DNA from 3 places in the Duganella sp. P38 genome. Region 1 is predicted to be linked to each of the others. Evidence: riboswitches for the same ligand, from Rfam matches in the RefSeq annotation. Region 1 holds a riboswitch; each other region holds the start of a gene.
The links. Region 1 has a riboswitch for cobalamin ahead of ACRQ5J_RS05090 (TonB-dependent receptor domain-containing protein). Riboswitches for the same ligand answer to the same signal wherever they lie in the genome.
Positions count from the first base shown of each region.

Region 2: linked by a shared signal. The riboswitch ahead of ACRQ5J_RS21970 (TonB-dependent receptor) and the one ahead of ACRQ5J_RS05090 (TonB-dependent receptor domain-containing protein) in region 1 are both predicted to bind cobalamin.
Region 3: linked by a shared signal. The riboswitch ahead of ACRQ5J_RS07080 (TonB-dependent receptor) and the one ahead of ACRQ5J_RS05090 (TonB-dependent receptor domain-containing protein) in region 1 are both predicted to bind cobalamin.

Region 1 covers NZ_CP193936.1:1,122,393-1,129,990, reverse strand. Annotated here, with positions in the region: rRNA gene ACRQ5J_RS05120 (23S ribosomal RNA) at 1-1,234, opposite strand, end outside; rRNA gene ACRQ5J_RS05115 (16S ribosomal RNA) at 1,401-2,931, opposite strand; gene ACRQ5J_RS05110 (hypothetical protein) at 2,941-3,225, shown strand; gene cobT (nicotinate-nucleotide--dimethylbenzimidazole phosphoribosyltransferase) at 3,287-4,312, shown strand; gene ACRQ5J_RS05100 (adenosylcobinamide-GDP ribazoletransferase) at 4,325-5,092, shown strand; partial or broken gene ACRQ5J_RS05095 (histidine phosphatase family protein) at 5,089-5,603, shown strand; cobalamin riboswitch at 5,608-5,830, shown strand; gene ACRQ5J_RS05090 (TonB-dependent receptor domain-containing protein) at 5,902-7,598, shown strand, end outside.
Region 2 covers NZ_CP193936.1:4,716,278-4,723,875, reverse strand. Annotated here, with positions in the region: gene ACRQ5J_RS21990 (hypothetical protein) at 1-406, shown strand, start outside; gene ACRQ5J_RS21985 (FecR family protein) at 375-1,112, shown strand; partial or broken gene ACRQ5J_RS21980 (heavy metal translocating P-type ATPase) at 1,180-3,415, shown strand; gene cueR (Cu(I)-responsive transcriptional regulator) at 3,412-3,798, shown strand; cobalamin riboswitch at 3,943-4,161, shown strand; gene ACRQ5J_RS21970 (TonB-dependent receptor) at 4,289-6,262, shown strand; gene ACRQ5J_RS21965 (glutathione S-transferase) at 6,302-7,024, shown strand; gene ACRQ5J_RS21960 (heavy-metal-associated domain-containing protein) at 7,025-7,225, opposite strand; gene ACRQ5J_RS21955 (DUF4349 domain-containing protein) at 7,303-7,598, shown strand, end outside.
Region 3 covers NZ_CP193936.1:1,540,402-1,547,999, forward strand. Annotated here, with positions in the region: gene ACRQ5J_RS07070 (sensor histidine kinase) at 1-2,357, shown strand, start outside; gene ACRQ5J_RS07075 (hypothetical protein) at 2,452-3,243, opposite strand; cobalamin riboswitch at 3,341-3,559, shown strand; gene ACRQ5J_RS07080 (TonB-dependent receptor) at 3,700-5,802, shown strand; gene ACRQ5J_RS07085 (PepSY domain-containing protein) at 5,802-7,277, shown strand.

The DNA.
Region 1 (7,598 bases):
CTTCTGATACCTCCAGCATCCTTTACAAGACACCTTCGCAGGCTTACAGAACGCTCTCCTACCATATCCTTGCGGATATCCGCAGCTTCGGTGACTGGCTTAGCCCCGTTACATCTTCCGCGCAGGACGACTCGATCAGTGAGCTATTACGCTTTCTTTAAATGATGGCTGCTTCTAAGCCAACATCCTGACTGTTTTAGCCTTCCCACTTCGTTTTCCACTTAGCCAATCTTTGGGACCTTAGCTGGCGGTCTGGGTTGTTTCCCTCTTGACGCCGGACGTTAGCACCCGACGTCTGTCTCCCAAGCTCGCACTCATCGGTATTCGGAGTTTGCAATGGTTTGGTAAGTCGCGATGACCCCCTAGCCATAACAGTGCTCTACCCCCGATGGTGATACTTGAGGCACTACCTAAATAGTTTTCGGAGAGAACCAGCTATTTCCAAGTTTGTTTAGCCTTTCACCCCTACCCACAGCTCATCCCCTAATTTTTCAACATTAGTGGGTTCGGACCTCCAGTGCGTGTTACCGCACCTTCATCCTGGCCATGAGTAGATCACTTGGTTTCGGGTCTACACCCAGCGACTATCGCCCTGTTCGGACTCGATTTCTCTACGGCTTCCCTATCCGGTTAACCTTGCCACTGAATGTAAGTCGCTGACCCATTATACAAAAGGTACGCAGTCACCCCTTACGAGGCTCCTACTGTTTGTATGCACACGGTTTCAGGATCTATTTCACTCCCCTCCCGGGGTTCTTTTCGCCTTTCCCTCACGGTACTGGTTCACTATCGGTCGATTACGAGTATTTAGCCTTGGAGGATGGTCCCCCCATCTTCAGACAGGATTTCTCGTGTCCCGCCCTACTTGTCGTACGCTTAGTACCACCGGTCTGATTTCGTGTACGGGGCTATCACCCGCTATGGCTGCCATTTCCAGAGCATTCCACTATCAGTCCGACTATCACGTACAGGCTGCTTCCCATTTCGCTCGCCACTACTTTGGGAATCTCGGTTGATTTATTTTCCTGCAGCTACTTAGATGTTTCAGTTCGCCGCGTTCGCTTCACACACCTATGTATTCAGTGGGTGATGACCTAAAAGGCCGGGTTTCCCCATTCGGAAATCTGCGGATCAAAGCTTGTTTGCTAGCTCCCCGCAGCTTATCGCAAGCTACTACGTCCTTCATCGCCTGTAATCGCCAAGGCATCCGCCATGTGCACTTATTCACTTGTCCCTATAACCTTGACGGCTATAGTTCTAAGCATTTACTACTATTGTGATGATGAGTTTTACTACCCTAAGTGTGTATTTCTACACGCTTAAATAAAACTTTACTTCTTCCAGATTGTTAAAGAACGGTACAGCAGATAAGTGTGAGCACTTGGAGCGTGCGACTCTAGAAAGGAGGTGATCCAGCCGCACCTTCCGATACGGCTACCTTGTTACGACTTCACCCCAGTCACGAATCCTACCGTGGTAAGCGCCCTCCTTACGGTTAAGCTACCTACTTCTGGTAAAACCCGCTCCCATGGTGTGACGGGCGGTGTGTACAAGACCCGGGAACGTATTCACCGCGACATGCTGATCCGCGATTACTAGCGATTCCAACTTCATGCAGTCGAGTTGCAGACTACAATCCGGACTACGATACACTTTCTGGGATTAGCTCCCCCTCGCGGGTTGGCGGCCCTCTGTATGTACCATTGTATGACGTGTGAAGCCCTACCCATAAGGGCCATGAGGACTTGACGTCATCCCCACCTTCCTCCGGTTTGTCACCGGCAGTCTCATTAGAGTGCTCTTGCGTAGCAACTAATGACAAGGGTTGCGCTCGTTGCGGGACTTAACCCAACATCTCACGACACGAGCTGACGACAGCCATGCAGCACCTGTGTAATGGTTCCCTTTCGGGCACTCCTCAAATCTCTCCAGGATTCCATCCATGTCAAGGGTAGGTAAGGTTTTTCGCGTTGCATCGAATTAATCCACATCATCCACCGCTTGTGCGGGTCCCCGTCAATTCCTTTGAGTTTTAATCTTGCGACCGTACTCCCCAGGCGGTCTACTTCACGCGTTAGCTGCGTTACCAAGTCAATTAAGACCCGACAACTAGTAGACATCGTTTAGGGCGTGGACTACCAGGGTATCTAATCCTGTTTGCTCCCCACGCTTTCGTGCATGAGCGTCAGTTTTGACCCAGGGGGCTGCCTTCGCCATCGGTGTTCCTCCACATATCTACGCATTTCACTGCTACACGTGGAATTCTACCCCCTCTGCCAAACTCTAGCCTTGCAGTCACCAATGCCATTCCCAGGTTGAGCCCGGGGATTTCACATCAGTCTTACAAAACCGCCTGCGCACGCTTTACGCCCAGTAATTCCGATTAACGCTTGCACCCTACGTATTACCGCGGCTGCTGGCACGTAGTTAGCCGGTGCTTATTCTTCAGGTACCGTCATGAGCCGCAGATATTAGCCGCAGCCTTTTCTTCCCTGACAAAAGAGCTTTACAACCCGAAGGCCTTCTTCACTCACGCGGCATTGCTGGATCAGGGTTGCCCCCATTGTCCAAAATTCCCCACTGCTGCCTCCCGTAGGAGTCTGGACCGTGTCTCAGTTCCAGTGTGGCTGGTCGTCCTCTCAGACCAGCTACTGATCGATGCCTTGGTGGGCCTTTACCCCACCAACTAGCTAATCAGATATCGGCCGCTCCATGAGCATGAGGTCTTGCGATCCCCCACTTTCTCCCTTAGGACGTATGCGGTATTAGCGTAACTTTCGCTACGTTATCCCCCACTCCTGGGTACGTTCCGATATATTACTCACCCGTTCGCCACTCGCCACCAGAGCAAGCTCCGTGCTGCCGTTCGACTTGCATGTGTAAGGCATGCCGCCAGCGTTCAATCTGAGCCAGGATCAAACTCTTTAGTTTAATCTCTGTTTGATGGCCATTGCTGACCATGGTTCGCTCACTCAAAATACTGACAGTATTACTACTGTGTTATTTCTTGTTGAGCATTTAATGCTTTTTGTTGCAGCACCAAATGCCCACACTTATCGACTGTTAATTTTTAAAGATCGTTGTCTTGTGTTGCTTGCTGAGGAAGCGTTTTGTTCATCAGCGAAGAAGGAAGAGTATGAAGCGTTTGCAGCATTTCGTCAACCTTCTTTTTTCTCGCTTAACTCAACATTTTCATGTGCTGTCTTGCGAGGGACAGAACTATAGCAAGCCCCGCGCAGTCTGGCAAGGGTAGAATATTAAATTCTTCGATTCAGAACACTGCCTCATGTCCATCACGCCTACCCGCAACGACGCGCTTGCCGCCCAGCTCGACCACGCCATTAATAACAAGACCAAGCCGCTGGGCAGCCTGGGCGTACTGGAGGCGCTGGCCAGGCAGATCGGCCTGATCCAAAACACCCGCGACATCGCCATCGACCGCCCCACCATATTAGTGTTCGCCGCCGACCATGGCGTCGTCGCCGAAGGCGTCTCCGCCTACCCACAGGACGTCACCTGGCAGATGGTGGAAAACTTCCTGGCCGGCGGCGCCGCCATTAATGTCCTCGCCGCGCAGAATAATTGCGCGCTGCGCGTCATCGACGCCGGCGTCAACCACGACTTCGGCGCACGCGACGGCCTGACCGACCGCAAGCTGGCGCACGGCACCCGCAACTTCGCCCACGAACCGGCGATGAGCCGCGACCTGTGCCAGACGGCGCTGGCCGCCGGCGCCGCGCTGGCTGCCGAAGTGGAAGGCAATGTCGTCGGCTTCGGCGAGATGGGCATCGGTAACACCACCGCCGCCGCCGCGCTGATGCATAAACTGACCGGCGTTCCGGTCGCGCAATGCGTCGGCGCCGGCACCGGCCTGTCGGTCGAAGGCATCCTGCATAAACAACGTGTCATCGAGGCCGCCGTCGCCAGACATGCGCACGCGACCGAGCCGCTGGACGTGCTGGCCACCTTCGGCGGCCTGGAGATCGCCATGATGGCGGGCGCCATGCTGAAAGCGGCGGAACTGCGCAAGGTGCTGCTGATCGACGGCTTCATCGTCACCAGCGCGCTGCTGGCCGCCGCCCGCATACAGCCGGCGATTCTGGATTACTGCGTATTCGCTCACCGCTCCAATGAACACGGCCACCAGCAGATGCTGGCCGCGCTGGACGCCAAACCGCTGATGCATCTCGACCTGCGCTTGGGCGAAGGCACCGGCTGCGCGCTGGCGCTGCCGCTGCTGCACGCCGCCGCCAACTTCCTGAACCGCATGGCCACCTTCGAATCGGCCCACGTCAGCGAAAAATCGGCATAAGGCCGCGCCAGCATGCATCAGATCCGCCTGTTCTTCACCGCGCTGCAATTCTTCACCCGCCTGCCGATTCCCGGCTGGGTGGGTTTCGATCCGGCGTGGCTGAACCAGGCCTCGCGCTACTTCCCGCTGGTGGGCGTGGTGGTGGCGGCAATCACGGCGGCGGTGTACGCGCTCGCCGTCTGCTTCCTGCCGCCGCCGGTCGCCGTGGTGCTGTCCACCGCCGCCGGCATCTACGCCACCGGCGCTTTTCACGAAGACGGCTTCGCCGACATGTGCGACGGCTTTGGCGGCGGCATGACGCCGGAGCGTGTGCTGGAGATCATGAAGGATTCGCGCATCGGCGCGTATGGCGCCATCGGCACCATCTGCATGCTGGCGCTGAAGCTGGCGACGCTGGCCATGCTGCCGCCGCTGGCCGCCATCGGCGCGCTGCTGATTGCACACCCGCTTTCGCGCCTGATGGCGACGTCGCTGATCTGGCGCCTGGATTACGCGCGCGCCGAAGGCAAGGCCAAGCCGCTCGCCCAGAAAATGGCCGGCGGCGAGTTCCTCGTCGCCGCCGTCACCGCCGCCCTGCCCATGCTGGCGGTGATGGCTTTGCGCTGGCTGCCGCCCAACGCGCTGCTGTATGGCGTGCCCGCCGCCGCCATCGCCACCATCTGGCTGGCGCGCAAATGCGTGCGGCGCATCGGCGGCTATACGGGCGACTGTCTCGGCGCCGTGCAGCAGGTGACGGAAGTGACCTTCTATCTGTGTGCGCTGGCCAGCCTGCATCCATGAAGCTGATCCTGGTTCGTCATCCGCAGCCGGATGTGGCGCCGGGCGTCTGCTACGGCAGCACCGATCTCGCCATCGCCCCTGGCCAGCTGGAACAGGTGCTGGCCGCGCTACAGCTGCCGGCCGGCCTGCCGATCTATTCCAGCCCCTGCGCCGCTGTGCGGAACTGGCCGCGCGCCTGTCGCCGGCGCCGCGCTACGATGCCCGCCTGGCCGAGATGCACTTCGGCGCCTGGGAGATGCAGCCGTGGGACGCCATCCCCCGCGCCGACATCGACGCCTGGGCCGCCGACATGGTTCATTACCGCCCCGGCGGCGGCGAAAGCGTGCTGCAAACGGCCGCGCGCATCGCCGCCTTCTACGATGACTTGAGCGGCGACGCCATCGTCATCTGCCACGCTGGCGCGATGCGTTTGCTGCTGGCCCGTCACGCCGGCCTGCCCCCTGCGGAGATGGCTCTGCAGGCCGCGCGCACGGCCCATCAAATCCCCTACGGCTCCACCTTGGTCCTTTAAACCCGTATAATGTGCGGGTTTTGGTGCTCGCGCGTCTGTCCGGACGCGCAGTTAAACGGGAAACACGAAGCCGATAGCAAAAGGCCAACGTGTGCTGCCCCCGCAACGGTAAACAAGCGTCGCTCATTCTGCGACAAGCCGCCTCCGACAACCACTGTGCCACGGCATGGGAAGGTGAGGCCGTGCCACTTGCCAGCCCGGATACCGGCCAAACCAGGTGGAAGCGGGCGCGCCCCGCTTCTGTTCACAATTGGCCTACGGGGACGTCGGCCGGTTGCTATTAACAGAACTGATTATCATGACCCTCCGTATCTCCCGTCCTGCGGCGTTGACGTCGCTGGCGTTGGCCATGGCTGCCTGCCATGCGCACGCCGAACCTGCCGACACCGTCGTCGTCACCGCCACCCGCACCGCCCAGCCGCTGGCCAACGTCATTAGCGACACCATCACCATCAACGCCGAGCAGATCGCCGAATCCGGCGCCGGCTCCATCGTCGACCTGCTGCAACGCCAGCGCGGCATCGAGATCGCCCGCAACGGCGGCGCCGGCACCGCGTCCAGCGTTTATATTCGCGGCGCCAACAGCAACCAGAATATCGTGCTGGTTGACGGCGTGCGTATCGGCTCGTCGACCACCGGCGCCGCCAACTGGAGCGCGATTCCGCTGACCGCCATCGACCATATCGAAATCGTCTATGGCCCTCTGAGCTCCCTGTACGGCGCTGACGCCATCGGCGGCGTGATCCAGATCTTCACCAAGAAAGGCCAGGGCGCGCCGGCGGTAACGGCCTTCGCCGGCTACGGCAGCGACAAGACGCGCGAAGTCGACGCCACCGTGTCCGGCGCGACCGGCGGCGAACATAGCTTCAGCTACGCCATCAGCGCCGGCAAGGAAAAATCGGACGGCTTCTCGGCCACCCGCAACGGCGCCTTCGGCTTTAATCCGGACGACGACGGCTACGACCGCGAAAACGTGTCGGGTCAATTCAGCCTGCAAATCGCTCCCGGCTACGAAGCCGGCGCGCTGTTCTTGCACAGCAAACTGGACTCGCAATACGACAACGGCGCCGCGGCTTACGATGTGCGCAGCAAGGCCGAACTGCAAACCGCCGCCGTCTACGGCAAAGCCAGATTCGTCTCCAACGTCGACACGCTGCTGCAAATTTCGCAGAGCGAAGACAAGGGCCAGAACTGGGGCAGCGCCGCCGCCTCGGGCTACTCGCGCATCGACACCAGGCAGACCAATATCACGCTGCAAAACGACATCCGCATCGGCCAGGATATCGTGCAGGTGCTGTACGACCACCGCAAGGAGGAAGTATCGAGCAACGGCGCCGACGCCATGAACCGCGACCGCACCACCAACTCGTGGGCCGCCTCCTACAATGCGCGCCGTGGCGCCAGCCTGCTGAATGCGTCGGTCCGCCGCGACAACGCGGTGTATGGCTCGAAAAATACCGGTTCGGTCGGCTACGGCTATGACATCACGTCGCAACTGCGCGCCACCGCCAGCTATGGCACCAGCTTCCGCGCGCCGACCTACAACGAGTTGTACTTCCCAGGCTATGGCAATCCGGCCAACAAGCCGGAAGAAGGCAAGAACGCCGAAATCGGCCTGCGCTGGGATGACGGCGTGAACGCGCTGAGCGCCAGCTACTATCACAACAAGCTGACCGACATGCTGGTCAACACCACGCCGTGCCCATATGCCGGCTACACCTCCGGCTGCGCTTACAACGTCAACAAGGCGCTGCTGGAAGGCGTGACCGTCGCGGGGGCCACCAAGCTGGCGGGCATTAACCTGAGCGCCAGCCTTGACCTGCAAGACCCGAAAGACGAGACCACCGGCAAGCGCCTGGCGCGCCGCGCCAAGAAGCACGGCAACGTGACGGCAGACTACCGCATCGGCGCATTGAAAACCGGCGTGGAACTGGAGTTCTCGGGCGACCGCTTTGACGACGCGGCCAACAAGAATCGCCTGGGCGGCTATGGCCT
Region 2 (7,598 bases), 1.7 Mb from region 1:
GACACCGACACCGACGCCGGTGCCGGTGCCGGTGCCCACACCGGTGCCTACGCCTGTGCCGACGCCTGTGCCCACCCCGACGCCGACGCCTGTGCCGACACCTGTTCCAACGCCAGTGCCGACACCATCGGCGGACATCTGCACCATCGCGCCGAACTCCGCGCTGTGTCAGGTATTGTCGCCGCCGACCGCGGCGGAGCCGGTCAAGCCGGTGCAGCAGGCGACCAACCAGGTCGTCACCACGCTGGCTTCGGGCGCTGGCGAGAGCAAGGGCGGCGGGGCAGGTAACAGCGCCACCTCGACCACGCCAGGCGACGACGAGACGTCTGACAAATCCGCAGGCCCCGCAGCCAGCGACAAGACCGGAAAACAAAATGACGCAACCAAAAAAATGTACTGCAATTAAAGCCTGGCTGGCGCTGATGTTGTTCTGGCTGGCCGGTGCAAGCCTGGCCGCCCAGGTCGCCGGTACCGTCGTCCAGCTCAGCGGTCCGCTGATGGCCCAAAAAGCCGATGGCGCCGTACGCATCCTGTCCAAGCGTTCCGAAGTGGAAAGCGGCGACACGCTGATCACCGAGAAAAACACCTACGCCATGGTGAAGTTCATCGACAACAGCGAAATCACGCTCAAGCCATCGACCACCTTCAAGGTCGATAACTTTTCCTACGACGCCGATAAACCGGACGGCGACAAGGCCTCTTTCAATCTGCTCAAAGGCGGCCTGCGCTCGGTGACCGGGCTGCTGGGCAAGCGTAACAAGGAAAAGTTCGAGATGAAGACGCCGAGTGCCACCATCGGCATTCGCGGCACCACCTTCATTGCCGAGTGGGTACAACCACTGGTGACGCCGGCGCCGCCCAACAGCCAGCCGCCCGGCCTGTATGTGCAGGTGACTGACGGCAGCATCAATCTGAGCAACCAGGGCGGCTCCCAGCTATTCGGTGTGGGACAGTTCGGCTATGTGCCGAGCGCGCTGGCGCCGCCCGTGATCGTGCCGCAGAATCCCGGCATCCAGTTCACGCCGCCGCCGGCATTCAATAGCAGCACCGGGCCGGCGAACAGCGCTGGCGCGCCGCAACAGCCCGAAGCTGTCGATTGCATCGTCCGCTAAAAAAACCTTGACCTTCCAATCGTGGGATACTTGATGCTGCAAGTGTAGAAACAGCATTAGGTGTCCCATGAATCAGCTAGCGATCAAAATTGAAGGCATGAGCTGCGCCTCCTGCGTCGGCAGGGTGGAGCGGGTACTGGCGGCCGTGCACTGGCGTCGATAAAGTCAGTGTCAACCTGGCAACCGAGATGGCGCGGGTGGAGTCGGCCGAGCCGGTCGATTTCGCCGCGTTGGCGAAGGTGATCGACAAGGCAGGCTATCAGGCCTCGCTGCCTGCGCCTGAGCCGGGCGCGCCGCACGCCCCCGCGGCCGTCGATCCACAGGGCGCCGGGGGCCAATCGTCCGCATCGCACGTAACAAAGCCCGCGCTGATGCCAACTGGCGGCGCGGCGGTGCTGCTGGCCGCGCTGTTCTCCTTGCCCTTGCTGCTGCCGATGCTGCTGGAACTGGCCGGCATCCACTGGATGCTGGACGGCCGCCTGCAATGGCTGCTCGCCACGCCGGTGCAGTTCTGGCTGGGCGCGCGCTTCTACCGCGCCGGCTGGCTTGCCGCGCGCGCGCGCAGCGGCAATATGGACTTGCTGGTGGCGCTCGGCACCAGCGCCGCGTATGGCCTCAGCGTCTACCTGCTGCTGGCCGGCGGCGACCTGCCGCACCTGTATTTTGAAGCATCGTCGGTGGTCATTACGCTGGTCTTGCTGGGCAAGTGGCTGGAGGCGCGCGCCAAGCGCCAGACGGCGGCCGCGATCCGCGCGCTGCAAACGCTGCGGCCGGAATCGGCGCGCGTGCGGCGCGGCGGCGTGGATATCGACGTGGCGATCAATGAAGTGCGCGTGAACGACATCATCGTCGTGCGTCCCGGCGAACGTATCGCCGCCGATGGCGTGATTACAGTGGGCGCGAGCCATGTCGACGAAGCGCTGATCACCGGCGAGAGCCTGCCCGTGGCGCGCCATGCCGGCGAGCGGGTGACCGGCGGCGCGATCAACGGCGAAGGCCTGCTGCTGGTGCGCGTGGCGGCCATCGGCGCCGAGAGCACGCTGTCGCGCATCATTCGGCTGGTGGAGGACGCGCAGGCGGCCAAGGCGCCGGTGCAGCATCTGGTCGACCGCGTGAGTGCGGTGTTCGTGCCGGTGGTGCTGGTGCTGGCGCTGTTGACCTTTGCCGTCTGGTGGCTGGTGGGCGGCGACGCCGAACAGGCCATCATCAACGCGGTGGCGGTGCTGGTGATTGCCTGTCCATGCGCGCTGGGACTGGCCACGCCGGCCGCCATCATGGCCGGCACCGGTGTCGCCGCGCGCCATGGGATTCTGATCAAGGACGCTGAAGCGCTGGAACTGGCGCACCGCATCACCACCGTGGCTTTCGATAAAACCGGCACGCTGACCGAAGGGCAGCCATCGCTGGCGGTGCTGGCCGCCGTACCGGGCGGCGACGAAACGCGGCTGCTGCAACTGGCCGCCGCCGTGCAGCGCGGCAGCGAGCATGCGCTGGCACGCGCCGTGCAGCAGGCTGCGGAAGCGCGCGGGGCGGCGCTGACATCGGCGCCGGCCGCAGTCAGCGCCTTGCCGGGGCGAGGCGTGGCGGCGACGGTGGACGGCGTGCGCCTGCTGCTCGGCAGCACGCGCCTGATGCGCGAGCAGGGCGTCTCGCTGCAGGCGCTGTCGGCGCGCGCCGAGGAGCTGGAGCGCGCCGGCCACACCATTTCCTGGCTGGCCGACGATGGCGCGCATCAGCTGCTTGGCCTGTTGGCTTTCGGCGATCGGATCAAGCCGCAGGCGCAAGCCGCCATTGCGTCGCTGCACGCGATGGGCATCAAGACTGTCCTGCTCACCGGCGACAACCAGGGCAGCGCGGACGCGGTAGGCAGGCAACTCGGCGTGCAGCGCGTGGTGGCCAATATGCTGCCGGCGGACAAAGCCGGCGCCATCGCCGGCTTGAAAGGCGAGGGCGCCACTGTCGCCATGGTGGGCGACGGCATCAACGACGCGCCGGCGCTGGCGGCGGCCGATGTCGGCATCGCCATGTCCAGCGGCACCGACGTCGCCATGCACGCCGCCGGCGTAACGCTGATGCGCGGCGATCCGGCGCTGGTGGCGGCGGCGATTTCGATCTCGCGCCGCAGCTACAGCAAAATTCGCCAGAACCTGTTCTGGGCCTTTATCTACAATCTGATCGGCATTCCGCTGGCGGCCCTCGGCCTGCTCAACCCCATGGTGGCTGGTGGCGCGATGGCTCTCAGCTCGGTCAGCGTCATCAGCAACGCGCTGCTGCTGCGGCGCTGGAAACCGGAGGGCAAATGAATATTGGTGAAGCGGCCAAGGCGTCCGGCATCTCGGCCAAGATGATCCGCTACTACGAAAGCATCGACCTGATTCCAGCGGGGCGGCGCACCGATGCCGGCTACCGCGTCTACGGCGAGAACGACCTGCACACGCTGCGCTTCGTCAAGCGCGCGCGCCTGCTGGGCTTCTCGCTGGAGCAGATCCGCGACCTGCTGTCGCTGTGGCAGAACAAGGCGCGCGCCAGCGCCGACGTCAAAACCATCGCCATGGGCCACGTGGCGGAACTGAACCAGCGCATCGCCGAACTGACCGACATGCGCGACACGCTGCAAACCCTGGCCAGCTGCTGCTACGGCGACCATCGCCCGGACTGCCCCATCCTGCAAAACCTCGCCGATTGACCCGCCGCAAAATCGGTGTGCCCGGAATGCGCGATATTGCGATATTCGCGCAAGCGCTGAGCATGCTAGGGGCGGGGATGGTGCTGACGTTCAGCTGCTTCGGTGTGATGCGACGCCAACGCTTTGCAAACGTGAAGAAGTACGTATAATCCTGTCAAGTATGGTGCTCGCGCGTTTTTCTGAATGCGTAGTTAAACGGGAAACAGGAAGCCTTCGTTGGTGAACCTGTGCTGCCCCCGCAACGGTCAACAAGCGTCGTCTCGCGACGACAATCCGCCTCTCTACACCACTGTGCTTTTTGCATGGGAAGGTCAGGCGGATTCGCTTGCCAGCCCGGATACCGGCCAGACAGGTGGAGACGTCCAGGCGTCTCTGTTCAATCCGCTCACGGGGAGGTGAGGGGATTGCGCTACTCATTCAACCATTCATGATAAGTAAATCCATCGCCGTAATGATTGCGGTATTGCCGCTTGCCGTCCATGCAGACCCCGTGGACACCACGATTGAAGTACGAGGCCATTACGATAACGGCGTCGGCACCTCCAGCGCCGCCAGCCAGGGCGCGGTGACGGCGGACCTGATCGCCAATCGCCCGGCCCTGCGTCCGGGCGAGTTGCTGGAATTCGTGCCCGGCGTGATCGTCACCCAGCATAGCGGCGACGGCAAGGCCAATCAGTACTTCCTGCGCGGCTTCAACCTCGATCATGGCACCGACTTCGCCACCTTCGTCGACGGCATGCCGATTAATATGCGCAGCCACGCCCACGGCCAGGGCTATACCGACTTGAACTTCCTGATCCCCGAACTGGTGGACCGCATCAACTACAAGAAAGGGCCGTACTACGCCGACGAAGGCGATTTCGCCTCGGCCGGCGCGGCGCATATGACGCTGGCGAACAGGCTGCGCGACAACACCGCCAGCGTGAGCGTCGGCGAAAACGACTATCTACGCGCCGTCGTTACCGGCTCGACGCCGCTTGGCGCGGGAAGTCTGGTGTATGGCGCTGAGCTGGGCCACAACAACGGCCCTTGGGTGACGCCGGAAGCCTTCCACAAGAATATCGGCGTGCTGCGTTATACGCAGGGTGCGAGCGACCAGCAATTCAGCGTGACCGGCATGTTCTACAAGGGCGCCTGGCACGCGAGCAATCAGATTCCGCTGCGCGCGGTGCGGGAAGGAGCGCTGGACGAATTCGGCGCGGTCGACCCGAGCGATGGCGGCGACACCTCGCGTTACAGTGTCTCCGCCACCATGCGCAAGCGCTCCAGCGACGCGCTGCTGCAGGCGAACGCCTATCTTGTGCAATCGAGCCTGACGCTGTTCAACAACTTCACTTACTTCCTCGACGATCCGGTCAACGGCGACCAGTCGCGCCAGCACGAGAAGCGCCGCATGGGCGGCTTCGATGTGGCGCAGACGTGGTTCAGCCACTGGGGCGGGCTCGATGTCAGCAACAAGGTTGGCGTGCAGGGCCGCTATGATTATTTGTCGCCGCTGTCGCTGTATGCGACGCGCAACCAGCAGCCGCTGCGCGCCATCTCGGAGTCGCGCGTGAAGCAGGGCAGCGTGGGAGCGTATCTGGAAAACACCGTGCAGTGGCGCGATTGGCTGCGCACCACGGCAGGCCTGCGTTATGACCGCTACCGCTTTGATGTCGACAGCGATATCGCCGAGAACTCGGGCAAGGTCAGCGCCGGCACCACGTCGCCGAAACTGTCGGTGGTGCTGGGGCCTTGGGCCAGGACCGAATTCTTCGTCAATTACGGTGAGGGTTTCCACAGCAATGATGCGCGTGGCACCACCGTGCACCTGACGCCGAAGGAGCGCGAACCTATCGATCCGGTGACGCCGCTGGTGAAAACGCGCGGCGCCGAGATCGGCGCGCGCACCGAGTTCCTGCCCGGCCTGCAAAGCTCCGTCGCGCTGTGGAAGCTGCGCTCGGATTCGGAGCTGGTGTTTTCCGGCGATGCCGGCGACACCTCGCCGAGCCGTGGCAGCTATCGCTCCGGCATCGAGTGGAACAACCACTACATCGCCAATTCGTGGCTGCTATTCGACCTCGATCTCGCGTATTCGCGCGGGCACTATACCGAGCACGATGAGGCGGGCGATCATATCCCCGGCGCGATCGGCAAGGTCGCGTCGTTCGGCGCCACCATTACCGATCTTGGCCCGTGGTCGGCGGCGTTCCAGATGCGTTACTTCGGACCTCGTCCGCTGATCGAGGATAACAGCCGGCGTTCGGCCACCACCGCGATTGCGTATGCGCGCGTGGGCTACAAGTTCAATCGTCGCTGGTCGGCGCAGCTGGATGCCTTCAATCTGTTCGATCGCCGCGTCAGCGACGTGGATTATTACTATGCCTCGCGCCTGCCGGGCGAGGCGGCAGAGGGCGTGGAGGATGTGCATTACCATCCGGCCGAACGGCGCACTTTCCGCCTGACGGTCAAGGCGACGTTCTAACGCGCTACGGTGATGAGGCGAGGGTGCTACCATCGTCTCATGACGACTCCATACCAACTCTATTACTGGGACGGCTTGCAGGGCCGCGGTGAATTTGTCCGGCTGGCGCTGGAAGAGGCGGGAGCGCCTTATGTGGACGTGGCGCGGCACAAGGGCGGCATGCCGAAGCTGAAAGCCAGCCTCGATGGCGACAAGGTCGATCATCCGTCATTCGCGCCGCCGGCGCTGCTGGCGGGCGATATGCTGATCGGGCAGACCACCAATATCCTGATGTTTCTGGGGGCGAAGCACGGACTGGCGCCACGCTCGCAGCAGGGCCGCTTGTGGGCCAATCAGCTGCAACTGACGATCGCCGATATCGTCGCCGAGGCGCACGACACGCACCATCCTGTTTCCACCAATTTGTATTACGAAGACCAGAAGAAGGAAGCGAAGGCGCGCGCCAGGGACTTCCGCGAGCAGCGCATTCCCAAATTCCTGGATTATTTTGAAGGCGTCATCCAGCGCAACCGGGCGCGCGGCGGCTACGCGGTAGGCGCACGGCTGTCGTATGTGGACCTGTCGCTATTCCAGCTGATCGAAGGCTTGCGCTACGCCTTCCCGAAAACCATGGCGCGCCTCGAACCATCCTGCCCCGGCCTGATCGCGCTGCGTGACAAAGTGGCGGCGCGTCCCAATATCGCCGCCTACCTGAATTCCAAACGCCGCATCCCGTTCAACGAAAGCGGCATTTTCCGCCGCTATCCCGAGCTTGATGGTTAGTCAGGCTGCGCTGGTGACTGGATAGCCGGCATCGGCGATGGCCGATTTCAGCGGGGCCAGTGGGGTGGCGCTGTTGATTTTGACCGATTTGCTGGCCAGGTCGACTTCCACCTGGGCTGCCGCGTCGACTTCCTGTACCGCCTGCGTGACTGCGCGCACGCAATGGCCGCAGGTCATGTTTTCCACTTGAAGCTCATACATCATGTTCTCCCGAACAGTTTCGATACCCTATACTGTAAGGCTTCCAGCCATGGGAAGGTCAAGCTGATTTTATGATGATGAGATTCTTTACCCTGTTAGTCGTTTTGTTGCTGAGCGCTTGCGGCCGCTCCGGCGAGGCGCCGTCGTCCACGCCCGCCGCCGAGGCGCGCGATAAGTTTCTGGCTTATGAGCATACAATCGCCATCGACGCCGAGGAAGGTAACGTCAGGCCGCTGTTGAGCAAGCTGGTGGCCGCTTGCGCGGCGGACCGCGACAATCACTGCGCCGTGCTGAATTCCTCGGTCGAGGGTGGCCGGTTTGAAGGCGCGAGTCTGCGCCTGCGCGCGAAGACGGCGGGTGTCAACAAGCTGCT
Region 3 (7,598 bases), 420 kb from region 1:
CGAAATCGCCGGGCCGCGACCGCGTCAGTCTGTTTGACGGCCACCTGCACGTCAAGCTGCCGGGCGACGTCTTCGCGCGCCTGAGCGCCAGCGGCAGCCGCGAGGCGCTGCGCGTCGACAACGCCAAAGCCTACGATGCGTTCGCGGATGGACCGAACGGCACCGTCATCGCGCTGCGCAACGACGGTTTCGCACGCATGGTGCAGCGCGCGGATGGCAGCTGGTACGAGACCGAATTCTATCCACCGGTGGCCGGTTCCAGCGCCGGCGCCGGGTCGCCCGGAGCCGGCATCAGCCTGCTGCTGGACCGCGAGGGCAACTTATGGAGCACCACGCTGGAGGGCGTGGAGAAAATGCGCTTGCACCGCTTCCAGCAGTTCCGGCGGCAGGACGACAGCTGGCTGGCGCGCCGTGGCCTGGGCGACGAAATGTGGCTGGGCGGGCGCCGCAAACCGATGGTGCGCGTGCGGCCGGACGGCACATCGCAGGTCAGCGGCGTGACCGCGCCAACGGCGCTGCTGCGCCTCGGCGACGATCATGTCTGGCTGGGCGACACGGGCGGCCTGTGGGAGTACCGCAACGGCGGCGTGCGCCGCTGGGCCTTTCCGCCGCAGGTCGGCAAGCACTTCGATGTGCAGACGCTGGCGCTGGACGCCGACGGCGCGCTGCTGGTGTCGATTGTGCGCCATGGCCTGTGGCGGCTGGAAAACGGCGTCTGGCGGCGCGACCCGCGCCTGCAGGACCAGAAAGACCCGACGCCGATCAATATGCTGCGCGACAGCCGGGGCCAGACGTGGGTCGGCCTGACCAACAGCCGCCTCGCCGTGCTCGGGCCGCGGGCGGCGACGTGGTTGCCGGCGACAGCCGGCCTGCGCATCGGCAATATTCTCAGCCTGGTCGATATCGGCGGCCGCTTGCTGGTTGGCGGTGACATGGGCGTGGCCTGGGTCGACGGCGCGCGGGCGCGCCCGATGCACTTCCAGCACAACGGCCAGGTGCAACTGGTGACCGGCCTGCTGCTCGACGGCCAGGGGCGGTTGTGGGTGCACTGCAACCACGGCCTGCTGGTGGTGCCGGCGGCGGCGCTGCAACAGTTCTGGCAAGCGCCCGACAAGCCGCTCGCCGCCGAGCTGTTCAATTTTGAGGATGGCGTCGGCGGCACGGCGTCGCCGACCCGGCCGTTGCCGACGCTGGCCATGGACGGCAGCGGGCGCGTGTATTACGCCACCACGTCGCAGGCCGGCTGGGTGGACCCGGCGCGGATACGCCGCAATCCGCGGGCGCCCGATGTCATCATCCAGAGCGTGCACGCGGGCGCCAGCGCGTATCTCGCGGCCGACGGCCTGCTGCTGCCGGAGTACACCACGGCGGTCGATATCGCCTTTACCGCCACCGCGCTGTCGATTCCGGAGCGCGCCAGTTTGAAGTACCGCCTGCAAGGCGTCGACAGCGACTGGCAGGAAGTACAACGGGAACGGCGCGCGCATTACACCAATCTGGCGCCGGGACGCTACCGCTTCCAGGTCATCGCCGCCAACGAGGATGGCGTCTGGAACCAGCATGGGGCCACGCTGCAATTCGAGATCAAGCCCGCGCTGTGGCAGACCAACTGGTTCCGCGTGCTGCTTGCCTTGCTGCTGGTGCTGCTGATGGCGGCGCTGTACCGCTGGCGCATGCTGACGGTGCGGCGCCGCGCCGAGGATCGCGCCGCCGCGCTGATCGAGGCGACGCTGCAGGAACGCAGCCGCATCGCCCGCTCGCTGCACGACAATCTGTTGCAGGCGGTGCAGGCGCTGCTGCTGCGCTTCCATACGCTACAAGGGCGGGTGCAACAGGAGCCGGACTTGCAGGAGCGCCTGAACCAGGTGTTGCTGCATGCCGAGCAACTGGTCGAGAGCACGCGCGACGAGGTGGTGGCGCTGCGCAGCGACACGTTGCGCGACGACCTGTTCGTGGCCTTGCGCAAGGCGGTGGCCGCCACGTTGCCGGCCGCTGAGCGGCTGCTGGCGTTTTCCATCGCGGGCCTTGCCCGGCCGCTGCGCGAGGAGGTCGCGGGCGAGCTTTACTACGTGCTGCGCGAGGCGGTGTGGAACAGCGCCAGGCACGCGCAGGCCAGCCGCATCGGCGTCGAGTTGCGGTTTGGCGCGGCGGCGCTGGAAGCGTCGGTGGCCGACGATGGCGTCGGCTTGCGTGACGACTGCCCGCTGGCGGCCGACGGCCACTGGGGCATCACCGGCATGCGCGAGCGTGTGCAGCGGATCGGCGGCGCCATCGAAATCGGCGCCGGCGCGACGGGCGGCGTGACCGTGCGCGTGACCATTCCCGCCGCGCTGGCCTACGCGCCGGCGCAAGCCTGACGCGGTGTCACCGCGCCGCTAACGACGCGGGGCAAGCCCGCCAGGCCTTGGCCAGACGGCTGGCGGGCCAGCGCCGGCAGCATAGGCCGAACGCCTAGCGGGCCGGCGCCGCCACGCCGCGCAGCCATGTGTAGGCGTACAGCGCCAGGGTGGCTGCCACCATGCCCAGCGCGAGCAGGCGCAAGCCGTCGGCGGCTGGCGCGCAGGTGGCGCAGGCCTTGGACAGCAGCAGCTGCGCGCCGCTGACCGTGCATAGCACCACGATCGGCCAGCCAAGGCGGCGGCGGAACTGCTGGATCGCCCGCTGGCCGGCGCGCGCGGCGATGCGCGCCGTGGCGTAGCCGTCCAGGCTATCGGTCAGCGCCATGCCCAGCACAAACGCGCCCGCCACCTGCAACGCATGCCAGCTGCCCGCTCCCAGCGTGGTGGCGGCATAGCCCCACGCCAGCGCCTGCAACAGACTTTCCACACCCAGCGCGAACAGCATGCCGACGCCGAGCGCCGTCAGCGGCCGTACATTGCTCAGCGGCGCCAGCACGCGCGCGCCGAACGACGGCATGGCGCCATCCGGCCCCGGCCACAACAGGCTGCGCGCGTTCAGCGCCGCCAGCGCCAGCAGCAGCACGCCGGGCAGCCATTCCAGCAGCGTCAGCGCCGCGATCAGCCCGGACTCCGGCCGCAGCCAGCCGGCCGCCAGGTCGGCCAGCGCCACGATCAGCAGCACCACCGCCGCGTGGCCCAGCGCGAACAAGGCCCCCATCCACGGCGCGGCGGCCGGACGCGCGCGCATCGTCAGGCCATCGATGGCGGCCAGGTGGTCGGGCGCCAGGCCGTGCCGCAAACCCAGCAGCAGGGCGATTTCAATTGTCGGCAGCGATTCGGTCATATACAATCCTAAATGCAAGTCAGTTGCGTTAATTATATAGGTTAAGCGACCGGGCCGTGGGTTCTCCATGACAGGTGTAGGGGCATTGAGGTAGAATCGGCTCCCATACGTGAATGGTGCCCCGCGTCTTTTCAGCCGCGGGGTGAAACGGGAAGCCGGTGACGCGCGCGATCTGCATTGCGCGCCAGTCCGGCGCAGCCCCCGCTGCTGTAAGCCTGACGACGCTGTCCAACCGCCACTGTGCATCCGCACGGGAAGGCAAGGGCAGCCAAGGATGAGGGCAAGCCAGAAGACCGGCCAGTCATGATTAATGCGCAAAGCCCGGGGTGTGGCTTTTGCCTGTTATTTGTTCGCTGTTTTCCATTGCTGCTGTCGCCGACGCACGCCGCTTGCGCGCGCGCGTTCGCTTGCCGTGGAGCGGCGGATTATTCCAACCATTCAGCACCGAGAAAATTCATGATCCGTTCCATGCACCGCCGTCCCCTGTCCCTGCGTCCTGTCGTTGCCGCCATCGCCCTGCTGTGCGGCGGCGGCGCTATTGCCGATGAGGCGGAGGTCCTGCCGACCGTCACCGTTCAGGGTGCTTCCGCCAGCGAGGGGCTGGGGCTGGCGCGCCAGCAGGCCACCGCCAGCCGTCTCGGCCTGACCGCGCAGGAACTGCCGGCCAGCGTCGAATCACTCAGCGCCGCCACCATGCAGGCGCGCGGCGACCTGCTGGTCAAGGATGCGGTGACCCGCACCACCGGTCTGACCGATATCAGCTCGCCGGGCAACGGCGTCGGCTACTCGGCGCGCGGCTTCAGCGGCAACGGCTCGATCGCGCTGCTGGAGAACGGCCAGCGGCCGCAGGTGGCGTCGGGCACGGCCACTTATCCGTCCGACCCGTGGGGTTATGAATACATCGAGGTGCTGCGCGGCCCCGGCTCCATCGTCTACGGCAGCGGCACCACCGGCGCCACCATCAACGCCGTGCGCAAGGCGCCATCGCGCACCGCCTCGGTGGAAGCGATGGGCGGCATCGGCGGCGGAGAAACGGTGCGCGGCGGTGTCGGCGCGACCGGCGCGCTGGGCCAGCAGGGCGCGTTCCGCGTCGACGCCTACGCCGACCACAGCGACGGCCTGATCGATCGCGGCCAGTCGCGCCACGGCAAGCTGCTGACCAGCGTGAACTATGCGCTGACGCCGGCGCTGGACCTCGACCTGTCGCTCGACCATCTGGAGCAAAGGCCGCAGCGCTATTTCGGCACGCCGCTGGTCAATGGCGGCCTGTCGCGCGCGTTGCGCGGACAGAACTACAACGTCGGCGATGCCGATGTGTCCTATGAAGATAACAAGGCCGTGGTGCGCCTGACGTGGCGCTACTCGCCGTCGCTGACCATCAGCAACGAGCTGGCCTACATGAAGGCGCGTCGCAACTGGCGCAACGTCGAATACTACAACTTCAACGCCGCCGCCAATCTGGTCGAGCGCAGCGATTATGTAGCGATTCACCACGACCAGGAGCAAACCGGCAACCGGCTGGAAGCGCGCTGGGTGGACGGCGACAACCGCGTGGTGGCCGGCTGGGAAGCGGCCACCATCAACTATGCCCACCGCAGCAACTCGCCATACGGCGGTTCCTCGACCGTCAAGCCAACCGGCTTCGACCCCGGCGTGTTCGACAGCCCGGACCTGCTGAAGCCGGTCTTCTCCACCGACACCACCACCCATGCGTTCTATATCGAGGACGCCTACCGCCTCAGCCCAGGCCTGCTGTTGCTGGGCGGCGTGCGTCATGACCGCTACAACATCGAGCGCTTGACGCCGCAAGGCGCCAGCGAGTTCGACGCCACGCTGCAATCGAACGCGGTGCGCCTCGGCCTGACGTGGCAGCTGGACCGCGCCACCTCGCTGTACGCGCAGGTGAGCAGCGGCAGCGATCCGATCGGCAATCTGCTGTCGCTAAACCTTACCAACAGCCGCTACAAGCTGACCTCGTCGCGCCAGGTGGAGGCGGGCGTCAAGCAATCGCTGGCCGGCGGCAAGGCCGAGTGGACGGCGGCGCTGTATCGCATCACCAAGGACGACATCATCACCCGCGATCCGAACAATGCTGCGCTATCGGTGCAGGGCGGCTCGCAGTCGTCGCGCGGCGCCGAGGCAACTGCCAGCGTGGCGCTGGACGCCGCATGGCGTGTCGAGGCCAACGCGGCCTACACCGACGCCCAGTTCGACCAGCTGATCGAAAGCGGCAATCTGTCGCGCGCCGGCAATCGTCCGTCCGATGTGCCGAAGGTGTCGGCCAACCTGTGGCTGAACTACCGCGCCAGCGCCTGGCGCGCGGCGCTGGGCGCGCGTTATGTCGGCGACCGCTACACCGACAACGCCAACCAGCACGTGCTGCCGTCGTACACCACGCTGGACGCGTCGCTGGGCTGGAACGTCCGCCGCAACGTGCTGGTGCAGCTCAACTTGCGCAACCTGACCGATAAACTGTACGCCAGCACCTCGTACAACGACAACCAGTACCTGATCGGAGATCGCCGCCACGCCGAGCTGACCGTGCAGTGGCGCTACTGATGATGCGCTCCTGGAAGCGTCACGCGCATCTGTGGCACCGCTGGCTGGGCATTGTGCTCGGCCTGCTGGTGCTGCTGTGGTTTGGCTCGGGCATCGTCATGATGTACGTGCCTTACCCGGCGTTGACGGAACAGGAGCGCATGGCATGGCTGGCGCCGCTGGATGCGGAACAGGTGCAGGTCAGCGCCTGGACCGCGTGGCAGGCCGCCGGCCGGCCCGGCATGCCGACTGCCGTGCGTTTGAACCAGGTGGCGGGCCGCCCGGCCTACCATTTCAAGGCCGACGGACGCTGGTGGACGGTATCGGCCGATACCGGCCAGCCCTTGCAGGTGACGTCCGCCATCGCCGCCGCCAGCGCACTGCCGGCCGCGTCCAGCGGCCGCGCCGCTGCGGAAGGAGGCGCGGGCGAGCCAGCCGGCGCCACAGCGGCGCCGGCGGTACAGGTGACTTCGTCGGACACGATCGACATCGACCAATGGACCTTCGGCAGCGTGCGCGAGCACCGTCCGCTGTACCGCGTCGGCCTGAACGATGCAGCCGGCAGCGTGTTGTACGTCTCCAGCCGCACCGGCGAACTGGTGCGCGACACCACGCGCAGCGAGCGCGCGTGGAACTGGGCCGGCTCCGTCATCCACTGGATTTACTTCACGCCGCTGCGCCGGCACGGCCAGCCGTGGCGGCAGGTGGTGATGTGGACCTCCGGCGCCGCGCTGCTGCTGGTGATGCTGGGCATGATCCTGGGCATCCAGCGGCTGCGCGTGCGCCGTCCGTACGCCGGCGGCCGCTGGTCGCCGTATCGCGGCTGGCAGGCATGGCACCACTGGATGGGGCTGGCCATCGGCACGCTGATGCTGACCTGGCTGTTCAGCGGCTGGCTATCGGTCACGCCGTTCGACTGGCTGGCGTCGCACGGCGTCACGGCCAAGGACCGGCAGGCCTTCGCTGGCGGTCCGCTGACGCGCGACGACCTGGCGACGCCAGTGCAAGACAGCGTGCGCCACCATCCCGGCCTGCTGGAACTGGAATGGCGCCGCATCGACGGCCAACTCAACTTCAGCATGCTCGACCGCGCGTGGCGCCAGTTGCGCCAGCCTGTTCCGGCTGAACGCCTGCGCCACGCGACCGCTGCGCTACGCCCCGGCGCGCACCTCGTGCTGGAGACGCTGGCCAGCGAGGACGACTACCACTACAGCCATCACCAGCAAGCCGTTCTGCCGGTCCTGCGCGCCCGCTTCGACCTGCCCGACGAGGCCACCTTCTACATCGACCCGCGCCAAGGCGAGATCGTCGGCTACGCCGACCGCAACAGCAAATGGAACCGCTGGCTCTTCAATGGCCTGCACCAACTGGACTTCGCCGCCGTTGTACGGGCCCGGCCGCTATGGGACGTCATCGTCATCGCCCTGTGCGTCACCGGCGCCCTGGCCACGCTGACCGGGATCGTGCTCGGCTGGCGTCGCCTTCGCAAGCGCTAGTGCCAGAAGACAACTAAAAGCGCAGGGTGCATCGCGCCGCGTGCAAGGCACAGCTCGGGCTGGATCCTGAAAAGCTGATGCGGAGTGTTGTTTTTTCGCCTGCCGCATTGCTGCCGGCAGCGACAACTTAAGCTCTCTGAAGTTTCCCGCAGCCAGCGCCGCTGCGGCGTTTCCACCGTTTGAACCTTGCTTATCTGCCAGTCATACGACGACTTCCTCAGATAGATATGCAGAATGGTTCGTTATCTTCTGCAAGCCAGCCTCGTATATTGCGACTGTCGGTTAGCGAAAGGGCGAGATCAGCCCGCAAGGCAGCGACAG